2 regions of the Pseudoduganella sp. GW821-FHT12E03 genome follow, and region 2 is predicted to be linked to the other one. Evidence: predicted binding sites of a transcription regulator. Region 2 holds the regulator's gene; the other holds the start of a gene.
The links. Region 2 encodes FNR, which switches genes on or off when oxygen is low (the NO sensors DNR and NnrR bind a similar motif). Its sites were predicted from a motif close to TTGATNNNNATCAA; they were not measured.
Positions count from the first base shown of each region.

Region 1: a site for FNR is predicted at 2,301-2,314, ahead of ccoN (cytochrome-c oxidase, cbb3-type subunit I). Genes of this name have one in related genera too.

Region 1 covers NZ_JBXAQJ010000004.1:557,284-563,312, forward strand. The annotation lists gene AC1RRC_RS13370 (heavy metal translocating P-type ATPase) at 1-2,112, shown strand, start outside; gene ccoS (cbb3-type cytochrome oxidase assembly protein CcoS) at 2,115-2,279, shown strand; gene ccoN (cytochrome-c oxidase, cbb3-type subunit I) at 2,384-3,796, shown strand; gene ccoO (cytochrome-c oxidase, cbb3-type subunit II) at 3,807-4,421, shown strand; gene AC1RRC_RS13390 (cbb3-type cytochrome oxidase subunit 3) at 4,435-4,590, shown strand; gene ccoP (cytochrome-c oxidase, cbb3-type subunit III) at 4,593-5,570, shown strand; gene ccoG (cytochrome c oxidase accessory protein CcoG) at 5,545-6,029, shown strand, end outside.
Region 2 covers NZ_JBXAQJ010000002.1:828,116-834,144, forward strand. The annotation lists gene chrA (chromate efflux transporter) at 184-1,530, shown strand; gene fnr (fumarate/nitrate reduction transcriptional regulator Fnr) at 1,673-2,476, shown strand; gene AC1RRC_RS07330 (helix-turn-helix domain-containing protein) at 2,504-3,229, shown strand; gene AC1RRC_RS07335 (sensor histidine kinase) at 3,309-4,808, shown strand; gene AC1RRC_RS07340 (response regulator) at 4,805-5,218, shown strand; gene AC1RRC_RS07345 (sensor histidine kinase) at 5,229-6,029, shown strand, end outside.

The DNA.
Region 1 (6,029 bases), on a different contig from region 2:
ACGGGCCGCCTGTGCGTGCGCTGGCGCAAGGATGGATGCGAAGCGGCGGACGTGCTGCGCGCACTGCATGCGATCGGTTATCCGGCATGGCCGTATGACGCGGCCCGCCACAGCCACCAGTTGCAGCAATCGGGCCGCGCGCTGGGCCGCCGCCTGTTCGTGGCCTGCCTGTCGATGATGCAGGTCATGATGTATGTGGCGCCGGCTTACCTGGCCGATGACGCGGTCAACCAAGGGACGCTCGATGCGGGCATGGCGGCCTTGATGCAATGGGCCAGCCTGCTGTTGACCTTGCCCGCGGTCTGCTATTCCGCCACGCCTTTCTTCCGTGGCGCCTGGACCAGCCTGCGCGCCCGCGCCCTGGGGATGGATGTGCCGGTGGCGCTGGGAATCGCCGCCGCCTTTGGCGCCAGCGTGACCGCCACCTGGCGCGGCCACGGCGACGTGTATTACGACTCGGTCACGATGTTTATTTTCCTGCTGCTGTGCAGCCGCTGGCTGGAACTGGCGGCGCGGCGCAAGGCCGCTTCCGCGCTGGAACGCCTGCAGCATGGCTTGCCCGCGTCGGCATCGCTGCTGGCCGGCTGGCCTGCCGCGCGCGGCGCCACCGTGGTCGATGCGGCGGTGCTGAAGGCGGGTGACATCATTGCCGTGAGACCCGGCGAAACCTTTGCCGCCGATGGCGATCTTGTCGAAGGAACCACCTCGGTTGATCTGTCGCTGCTGACGGGCGAGAGCGCGCCGCAAACCGTTGCCGCCGGCGCCAGTGTTCCGGGTGGCGCCATCAATGCCGGCCACGCCGTGCTGTTGCGCGTGACGCGGGCGGCCGGCGACAGCACCCTGGCAGGCTTGCTGAAGCTGGTGGAAAAAGCCGGCAGCGCCAAGCCTGCCATCGCCCTGTGGGCCGACCGCACCGCATCGTGGTTCGTGGCGGCGCTGTTGTTGCTGGCCACGGCGGCATGGCTGTGGTGGCACTGGATGGACCCGGCCCGCGCCTGGCCGGTCGCGATTGCCGTGCTGGTGGTGTCGTGCCCGTGCGCGCTGTCGCTGGCCACGCCATCGGCGCTGGCGGCCGCCACCGACCGCCTGCTGGCGCAAGGCATCCTGGTGGTGCAGCCACACGTGCTTGAAACCCTGCACCGCGCCACCCATATCGTGTTTGACAAGACCGGCACGCTGACCGAAGGCAAACCCGCCGTGCGCCACGTGGCGCGGCTGGGTCCGGGCGCAGGCCCCGACTGCCGCGCCGCGCTGCAGATCGCCGCCGCGCTGGAAACGCACAGCGCGCACCCGATCGCCCGCGCCATCCTGGCCGCTGCGGCGGAAGGCGGCATTGCCGCGCGATGGACGGCGATGGACGTGCGGGAAACCGCGGGCCAGGGCCTGGAAGGATCGATTTGCGGCCAGCGTTACCGCCTGGGCAATGCCGCCTTCGTGGCGGCGATTGCCGGACCGGAGAAGGGCGCGCAGTCGGGAGCAAAGCAAGACGCGGAGCAGGGGAGCGGCCCGGCATGGTCCGGCGACAGCATGGGCGCTGTCTACCTCGGCGCCGACAACGCTTGGCTGGCCTGTTTTTACATCAGCGACGCGCTGCGCGCCGATGCCAGACAGACGGTCGATTATTTCCGCGCGCACGGCAAGCAGGTGGTGCTGCTGAGCGGCGACCGCGATGCCCTGGCGCGGCAAGTGGCGCGGCAACTGGGCATTGCGATGGTGCAGGGCGATTGCCTGCCGCATCAAAAAGTCGAGGTTGTGCAGCGCTTGCAGCAGGACGGCGCGGTGGTTGCCATGGTGGGCGACGGCATCAACGATGCGGCCGTGCTGGGCAGCGCCGACGTGTCCTTTGCCATGGGCAGCGGCGCGGCGCTGGCGCAGGCCCATGCCGACGCGGTGTTGTTGAACGGCCAGTTGCATGCGGTGGCGGACAGCGCGCACAGCGCCCGGCGCGCTATGGGCGTGATCCGGCAAAACCTGGCCTGGGCCATGCTGTACAACGCCACCGCGATACCGGCCGCCGCCTTTGGTCTCCTCAATCCCTGGCTGTCCGGCGTCGGCATGGCGCTCAGTTCCGCCGTGGTGGTCATCAATGCCATGCGGTTGCGAAAGGCATAATCATGGAAGCTTTGTATTTGCTGGTGCCGTTGAGCGTCGCGCTGGTGTTTGGCGCGATCTGGCTATTCTTCAAAGCGTCCGACGGCGGGCAGTTCGACGACCTGGTGGGACCGGGTTTGCGCGTCTTGCAGGATGACGATCGGGCGGACGTAACGCCGCCGCGCTAAACGAAATCCATTCGGGCAATTTTGATCCACATCAAAGTTTTTTACCGCCCCTCCCCGTAACCTTTGACCTACATCATCAAAGCGTTCTACGGGAGAACACCAAAGTGGAAAACTATAATTACCGGGTCGTCAAGCAGTTCGCCGTCGCGACTGTCTTGTGGGGCGTGGTCGGCATGCTGGTCGGCGTCATCATTGCCGCCCAGCTGGCATGGCCCGCGCTGAATTTTGACATTCCCTGGCTGACCTACGGTCGCCTGCGGCCTTTGCATACCAATGCCGTCATCTTCGCATTCGGCGTCTCCGGCCTGTTTGCCACATCGTATTACGTGGTGCAGCGCACGTGCCAGGTCCGGCTGTTCTCGGACAAGCTGGCCGCCTTCACGTTCTGGGGCTGGCAAGCGGTCATCGTGGCCGCCGCCATCACCCTGCCGGCCGGTCTCACGCGCGGCAAGGAATACGCGGAACTGGAATGGCCGGTCACCCTGCTGATCGCCGTGGTGTGGGTCGCCTACACCATCGTGTTCTTCGGTACGCTCATCAAGCGCAAGGTCAAGCACATCTATGTCGCCAACTGGTTCTTCGGCGGCTTTATCCTGGCGGTGACCCTGCTGCACGTGGTGAACGGCATGAGCATGCCGGCCACCCTGTGGAAATCGTATTCGTTCTACACCGGCGTGCAGGACGCGATGATCCAGTGGTGGTATGGCCACAATGCGGTGGGCTTCATCCTGACCGCCGGCTACCTGGGCATGGTGTACTACTTCATTCCGAAGCAGGCCAACCGCCCGGTGTATTCGTACCGCCTGTCGATCGTGCACTTCTGGGCGCTGATTTTCACCTATATGTGGGCCGGTCCGCACCACCTGCATTACACCGCGCTGCCGGACTGGACCCAGTCGCTGGGCATGGTGTTTTCCCTGATCCTGCTGGCGCCATCGTGGGGCGGCATGATCAACGGCATGATGACCCTGTCGGGCGCCTGGCACAAGCTGCGCACCGACCCGATCCTGAAATTCATGATCGTCTCGCTGTCGTTCTACGGCATGGCCACGTTCGAGGGCCCGATGATGTCGATCAAGACCGTCAATGCGCTGTCGCACTACACCGACTGGGGCATCGCCCACGTCCACGGCGGCGCGCTGGGCTGGGTCGGTTTCATCACCATGGGGTCGATCTACTACCTGTTGCCGCGCCTGGCGGGCCGCAAGGAAATGTGGAGTACGCAACTGGTGGACCTGCACTTCTGGGTCGCCACCATCGGCATCGTGCTGTACATCGCCGCGATGTGGATTGCCGGCGTGATGCAAGGTCTGATGTGGCGCGCGGTGAACCCGGACGGCACCCTGACCTACACCTTCGTGGAAAGCGTGAAGGCAACCTATCCGTACTACGTGGTGCGTGTCCTGGGTGGTGTGCTGTACCTGAGCGGCATGTGCGTAATGGCCTACAACACGTGGATGACACTGCGCGGCCAGAAGACGCCGGAAGCTCGCATTCCCGAATTAAAAGCTGCCTGAGGAGAGCCAAATGAAATTTTCCCATGAATGGATCGAGAAAAATCCCTGGCTGCTGATCGTGCTGGTGGTGCTGGTGGTATCGGTGGGCGGGGCGGTGGAAATCATCCCGTTGTTCTTCCAGAAATCCACCACGGAACCGGTGGCGGGCATCAAGCCATACAGCCCGCTGCGCCTGGCCGGGCGCGACGTGTATGTGCGCGAAGGCTGCTACGGCTGCCACTCGCAAATGATCCGCCCGTTCCGCGCCGAGACCGAGCGTTATGGCCATTATTCGGTGGCCGGTGAATTCGTGTATGACCGCCCGTTCCAGTGGGGCTCGAAACGCACCGGCCCGGACCTGGCCCGCGTGGGCGGCCGTTACAGCGATGAATGGCACCGCACCCACCTGGTCAATCCGCGCGACGTGGTGCCGGAATCGAACATGCCCGGCTATCCATGGCTGTCGGCGACCGCGCTGAAACCCACCGAGATCGTGCCGCGCCTGCGTGCGCTGCAGCGCCTGGGCGATCCGTATACCGACGCCGAGATTGCCGCCGCACCGAAAGAGCTGGAAGGCAAGACCGAAGAAGATGCGCTGATCGCGTACCTGCAGGGCCTGGGCACCGCCATCAAGACACGCAACTGAACAAGGAACTGACATGGACCTGAATTTATTGTTCGACCGCGCCGCCAGCGTGATGACGGTCGTTTCTTTCATCACTTTCATGGGCATCGTGCTGTGGGCCTGGGCGCGCAACAACCAGCCCCGCTTCGCGGAAGCCGCGCAACTGCCATTCGCTGACGGGGAGGATTGATCATGTCCGACTTCACCAGCGAATTCTGGAACCTGTACATCGTCGTCCTCACCATGCTGGGCGTGATCGGCTGCGCCGTGCTGCTGTATTCGCAGTCGGTGCACAAGATCAAGGCCGGCAAGGACAACCCGGTCGGGACCACGGGCCACGTGTGGGACGAAGACTTGATGGAATTGAACACGCCGATGCCGCGCTGGTGGATGTGGCTGTTCTACATCACCATCGTGTTCGGCCTGGCTTACCTGTTCCTGTATCCGGGCCTGGGCACCTATGCGGGCAAACTGGGCTGGCAGTCCAGCGGCCAGTACCAGGCCGAACTGGACAAAGCCACCAAGGATTACGGCCCGCTGTTCGATGGCTATCTGAAACAGGATATTGTGGCCGTGGCGGCCGATCCGCAAGCCCATGCGATGGGCGAGCGCCTGTTCCTCACGTATTGCTCGCAATGCCATGGTTCCGATGCGCGCGGCAGCAAGGGCTTCCCCAACCTGGCGGACAAGGACTGGCTGTATGGCGGCGCGCCGGACGTCATCAAGGCCACCATCCTGCATGGCCGCAACGGTGTGATGCCGCCGATGGGCGCCGCGCTGGGTTCGGACAAGGATGTGGAAAACGTGGCGCACTATGTGGCCAGCCTGTCCGGCGGTTCGGCCGATCCGATCAAGGCGGTCTTCGGCAAGAACAAGTTTGCCGCCTGCATGGCTTGCCACACGGCGGCCGGCACCGGCAACCAGGCGCTGGGCGCGCCGAACCTGGCCGACAAGGTGTGGCTGCACGGCGGCGGCCTGGAATCGATCAAGGACACCATCACCCGTGGCCGCAACAGCACCATGCCGGCGTTCGCCGATTTCCTGGGCGAAGGCAAGGTGCATGTGCTGGCGGCGTACGTGTGGAGCTTGTCGAATGCACCGGCAGCAAAACCGGCTAACCAGGCGGCAGTGGCCGTAACCCATGATGAACGCCCCGGAACGAATCATTAAGATGTATGCGCCGCGCGAGGCGATCCACCCGCGCGAAACGCAAGGCCATTACACGCGGCTGCGCTGGCTGTGTGTCTGGCTGACGCAGATCGCGTTTTATGCCGCCCCGTGGCTGCAGTGGAACGGCCGCCAGGCATTGCTGTTTGACCTGGCTGCGCGCAAGTTCTACATCTTTGGCCTGGTGCTGTGGCCGCAGGATTTTATTTACTTGGCGGTCCTGCTGATCATCTGCGCCTATAGCCTGTTTTTGGTGACGGCGGTGGCGGGCCGAGTGTGGTGCGGCTTCGCCTGTCCGCAAACGGTGTATACGGAAATCTTCCTGTGGCTGGAACGCCGCTGGGAAGGCCCGCGCAGCGCGCGCCTGCGGCTTGACAAGCAGGGCTTCACGTTCGACAAGGCCTGGCGCCGTGGTGGCAAGCATTTGTCGTGGGGCCTGGTGGGGTTGTGGACCGGCTTTAC
Region 2 (6,029 bases):
GTGGAAATTGATGTACGTTACTCGGGTGAATAGATTCAAGGCCATTAATAATGTGGTTTCGGAAAGGTTATGCCATTGACTATTTGCCGTGGGAATTAGCATATTTGAAATAATTCTATGGGGCATACGGTCCGCTTCGTACAATGCGAAGATTGCTCCAATTCAAATCACTGTATGGATCCGATGCACCCTTCCCACGTCAAACCAGCGCCGGTCGGTTTCTGGCAAGCGTTCGCCTTTTGGCTGAAGCTGGGTTTGATCAGTTTCGGCGGCCCGGCCGGGCAAATCGCCATCATGCACCAGGAACTGGTGGAAAACCGCCGCTGGATTTCCGAACGGCGTTTCCTGCATGCGCTCAATTACTGCATGGTGCTACCGGGACCGGAAGCGCAGCAGCTGGCCACCTACATCGGCTGGCTGATGCACCGCACCTGGGGCGGCGTCGTGGCGGGCGGGCTGTTCGTCCTGCCATCGCTGCTGATCCTGATCGTGTTGTCGTGGATTTATATCGCGTTTGGCGACGTGTCCGTGGTGGCGGGGCTGTTTTATGGCATCAAGCCCGCCGTCACCGCCATCGTGGTGCAGGCGGCGCACCGCATCGGGTCGCGCGCGCTGAAAAACAATGCGTTATGGGCGATTGCCGCCGCCTCGTTCATTGCGATTTTCGCCTTCGATGTGCCATTCCCGCTGATTGTCCTGGCGGCCGCGCTGACGGGATACATCGGCGGCCGCATGGCGCCCGCCACGTTTGCCATTGGCGGCGGCGGCGGCCATGGCGGCGCCGAGGCGTCGTATGGCGCGGCGCTGATCGACGACACCACGCCGCCGCCGGCCCATGCGCGCTTCCGCTGGCGCAAGCTGGCGCTCATCGTTGTGGCCGGCGCGGCGCTGTGGACCTTGCCGATGGGCGCGCTGACCGCGCTCTTTGGCTGGCACCACACGCTGACGCAAATGAGCTGGTTTTTCACCAAGGCGGCCCTGCTGACCTTTGGCGGCGCTTATGCGGTGCTGCCGTATGTCTACCAGGGCGCGGTCGAACACTATGGCTGGCTGACGCCGCGCCAGATGATCGACGGGCTGGCGCTGGGTGAAACCACGCCGGGGCCGCTGATCATGGTGGTGGCGTTCGTCGGGTTTGTCGGCGGCTATGTCAAGGCCGTGTTCGGGCCGGACGCGCAATTCCTGGCGGGGGCAACGGCCGCCGCGCTCGTCACGTGGTTCACCTTCCTGCCCTCGTTCCTGTTCATCCTGGCCGGCGGCCCGCTGGTGGAGTCGACCCATGGCGACATTAAGTTCACGGCGCCGCTGACCGCCATTACCGCCGCCGTGGTCGGGGTGATCCTGAACCTGGCGCTGTTTTTCGGCTACCACGTGTTGTGGCCGGAGGGGTTCCATGGGCGCTTCGACCCGTGGTCGGCCGTGATTGCCGCCGGGGCCGCGGTGGCGCTGCTGCGCTACAAGCGCAATGTGATCCACGTGATTGCGGCCTGCGCGGTGGCGGGACTGGGCGTGAAACTGGCGCTGGGTTAAGCCAGCGCCATGCCAAGGCGGCAAGGCCTTGTCACGGATCCCCTACATTAACTCATGGCAATGCCCGATACCGTGACAGCGCCGGGAGCGCGATACTGGTGTTCATCGAGGACGTGCAACGCACACCGAACAGGAGCAGCCCATGAATACCGTGATTCCCATCGCCGCCGCCAACGCCAGCACGGTGGCGCCAGCCGCCAAATCGGGCAAGGTCAATTGCACGCTGTGCAGCTTTAACCGCTTTTGCCTGCCGCAAGGCCTGGCCGACAGCGACGTGGCGCGCCTGGACCAGATTATCGCCCGCCGCCGCCGTCTGGCGCGCGACGAGCAATTGTTCAGCATGGGGGCCTCGTTCGGCAGCCTGTTTGCGGTGCGCCTGGGCCACTTCAAGACGGCGCAAGTCAATATCCACGGTGAGCAGCAGGTGACGGGCTTCCACATGGCGGGCGACTTGCTGGGGATGGATGCGATCGGTTCGGGCTTGCACAACTGCAGCGCCACCGCGCTGGAAGACAGTGAGGTCTGCGAAATCCCGTTTAACCGCTTGCAGGAACTGGCGATGCAGACGCCGTCGCTGATGCAGCAATTCCACCGCGTGCTGGGCCGTGAAATCCAGCGCGAACAGGCGATCATGCTATTCCGCGGCAGTATGCGCGCCGACCAGCGCATGGCGCTGTTCCTGCTGAACATGGGCGCGCGTTACGCGGCGCGCGGCTATTCCTCCGCCAGCTACCAGTTGCGCATGTCGCGCGAAGATATCGGCGGCTACCTGGGGCTGACGATCGAAAGCGTCAGCCGCCTGCTGGCCCGTTTCCGCAAGCAGGGCTGGATCAAGCTCGACAACCGCGATATCCGGCTCCATGACCGCGACAGCCTGGAAGCCCTGTCGACCGGACGGGAACCCGGCGCGGACAGCACCATTGCCGCCGAGGCGTGCGCCGCCTGAAGGGTTGTCATGCACGTTGAATGCCTCATGCCGGCGCCCCCGGACCCGGCGGACTGCTCCCAATGCGCGATGGGCAACCTGTGCCTGGCCGGCGGGTTGCGGCCCGGCGAGTTGGCGCAACTGGAAACCATCGTGGGCGGACGGCGCACGCTGATGCGGGGCGAATACCTGCACCGCGCGGGCGACGCTTTCGTCAAGCTGTACGCCATCCGCAGCGGCCACCTGAAAACGCTGCGCCATGCGCACGGCAATTGCCAGCTCACGGGTTTTCCCATGGAGGGCGAGTTGCTGGGGCTCGATGCGATCGCCGACGGCTGTCATGACACCGACGCGGTGGCGCTCGAAACCTGCGAAATCTGTGAAATTCCGTTTGACCGGTTGCGTGAATTGCTGGTGGCGGTGCCTGCGTTGATGGACCAGTTCCACCGTGCGCTGAGCCGTGAAATCCAGCGCCAGCAGGCCTCCCTGTTCCTGATGGGGAATGCGCGCGCCGAGCAGCGCCTGGCGCTGTTCCTGGTTGGATTGCGGGCGCGCTATGCGGCGCGCGGCGCGCCGTCCACGCAAATCCAGCTGCGCATGTCGCGCGATGAAATCGGAGCCTACCTGGGCTTGACGATGGAATGCGTGTGCCGCTTGCTGGCGCGCTTCCGCAAAGCGGGATGGATCACGCTGACGGGCCGCCACCTGACCATCGTGGACGGGCCGCGGCTGGCGGCGCTGGCAGAGGGCGTTTGCCAGGAACCACTGGTGTAGCGCCACTTAACCCGGCGTGCCTTCCCGTGCTATTCTGCGCGAAAAGGTCACGTGCCGGGTTGGCGACAAGGGGAGTGGGTTGGATAATTTTGTGATGGAAGGCCGCAACCTGGAATGGCTGCTGGCCGCCGCCAGCGATGCCATGCTGATTGCAGACCACGGCGGCCACATCGTGCTGGCCAATCCCGCGTTGTGCAACCTGTTTGGCTATGAAGCCGGGGCATTGCAGGGGCAACCGGTGGAAACGCTGGTGCCGGCCCGCTTGCGCGCGGCGCACGCCGGCTTGCGCCACGGGTTCAGCGCGCATCCGCGCCCGCGCGCCATGGGTGCGGGGGCTGAATTGTCCGGCGTGCACCGCGACGGCCGCGAATTCCCGGTCGAGGTCAGCCTGTCTCCGCTGAGCGCGGACCCGCCGCTGGTGCTGGCCATCGTGCACGACATCACGGCCCGCAAACAGGCCGAAGCCGCCTTGCAGGAAAGCGAAGCGCGCATGCGCGCGGTGTTCGATTCAGTGGCCGACGCCATCATTACCATTGATGAGCATGGCGTCATGGAGCGCCTCAATCCCGCCGCCCAGGCCTTGTTCGGCTATGCGGAAGTGGAAGCCGCGGGGCAAAACGTGTCGATGCTGATGCCACCGTCGCACCGGGACCGCCATGACGGCTACCTGGCGCATTACCGCGCCACGGGCGAACGCAAGATCATCGGCATCGGGCGGGAAGTGGAAGGGCGGCGCAGGGATGGCGCGATTTTCCCGATCGAACTGACTGTGACGGAAATGTGGCTCGGCACGCGTCGCATGTTCACCGGCGTGGTGCGCGATATTTCACAGCGCAAGGAAGCCGAGCGCGAAAACCGCCAGCTGTTGCAGGAACTCACCAGCGCCAACGAGGAGTTGACGAATTTCGCCTATGTCGTGTCGCACGACCTGAAAGCGCCGCTGCGCGGCATCGGCTCGCTGGCCGACTGGCTGGCCACCGATTACGCCCAGCACTTCAATGAGGAAGGCCGCGAGCACATGCGCCTGCTGATCAACCGTGTGCACCGCATGGGCGCGCTGATTGACGGCATCCTGCAGTATTCCCGGGTTGGCCGCGTCAGGGAGGCACGGGTGGCGGTGGAGGTGAACCGCATGCTGGCCGACGTGGTGGATTTGCTGGCGCCGCCGCCGCACATCACGGTCACGGTGCAGCCGGACATGCCGGTCCTGGTGATGGAGCCGACGCGGCTGCAGCAAGTGTTCCATAACCTGATCTCGAATGCGATCAAGTACATGGACAAGCCGGCCGGCCGGATCACGGTGGGCTGGGCCGAACTGGACGGGGAATGGCGCTTCAGCGTGACTGACAATGGCCCCGGCATCGAAGCGCGCCACTTTGAACGGATCTTCCAGCTGTTCCAGACCCTGGCGCCACGCGACCGCGTGGAAAGCACCGGGGTCGGCCTGGCGCTGGTGAAAAAAATTGTGGAAATGTACCAGGGGCGGGTCGGCGTCGAGTCGGTGATAGGCCAGGGCAGCACCTTCTGGTTCACCTTGCCGGCCGGCGTGCGGCCGTCCCTTCTTCAGGAAAATGAATGAAAGTAGCCAACAAACCGATTTTGCTGGTCGAGGACGACCAGGTCGATATCATGACGATCCTGCGGGCACTCAAGGAAATCCATGTCTGCAACCCGGTGGTCAGCATGGAAAACGGCGAGGCCGCGCTGGACTGGCTGTCGCGGGCGGACGGCGATTTACCGTGCATTATCTTGCTGGACCTGAATATGCCGATCATGAATGGCATCGAGTTCCTGCGGCTGGCAAAACAGGATGAGCGGCTGCGCCGCATTCCCGTGGTGGTGCTGACCACGTCCGAAGAACAGGAAGACAAGGTGCGCAGCTTTGATCTCGGAGTGGCGGGCTACATGGCCAAGCCGGTGGATTACCGCCGCTTCGTGGAAATCGTGCGGTCGATCGACATGTACTGGACGCTCAGTGAAATGCCCTGAGGGAGAACCGATGGAACGCCCCGCACTCAATGTGCTGATCGTCGAGGATGACGTGGTTGACCGCATGGCGTGCCGCCGCACCTTCGCCGCGGCGCCGGAAGCAGCGTTTACCTTGGTGGAAGCCGATAGCGGGCAGCACGGACTGACCGTTGCCCGGCAAGGCCAGGTCGATTGCATCCTGCTCGACTATGGCTTGCCCGACATGAGCGGGCTGGAGTTCCTGGCTCAACTGCCGCCGTCCGGGCCGCCGGTCATGATGCTGACCGGCGCCGACAGCGCGATGGTGGCGGCGGAAGCCATGCGGCGCGGCGCCCGCGACTACCTGGTCAAGGATGGCGAGGGACGCTACCTGGCGCAATTGCCCGCCGCCATCTTGCGCATGTTGCGCGAACAGCGGCTGCTCGATGGCAAGCAGCGCGCGGAAGCGGAATTGCGCAAGCTGGCCGCGCACCAGGAAAGCATCCGTGAAGATGAGCGCAAGCGCATTGCCCAGGAAATTCATGATGAACTGGGCGGCTTGCTGACCGGGATTAAGGCCTATATCGGCGTGGCCATCGAACGGGCAGGCGGCCATGCCGACCCGCTGCTGGCGGAAGCGTCAGGGCTGGCGCAGGACGCGATCGCCACCGTGCGGCGCGTGATCACCGACTTGCGGCCCAGCGTGCTCGACCAGCTGGGCCTGTGGGCGGCGCTGGAATGGCATACGGAACAGGTGGCGCAGCGCTCCGGCCTGCGCTGCGCCTGCCGCATCGAACCCGATGCCGCGGAGCTGGAACTGGACGCGGGCCGCAGCACCATGCTGTTCCGCGTG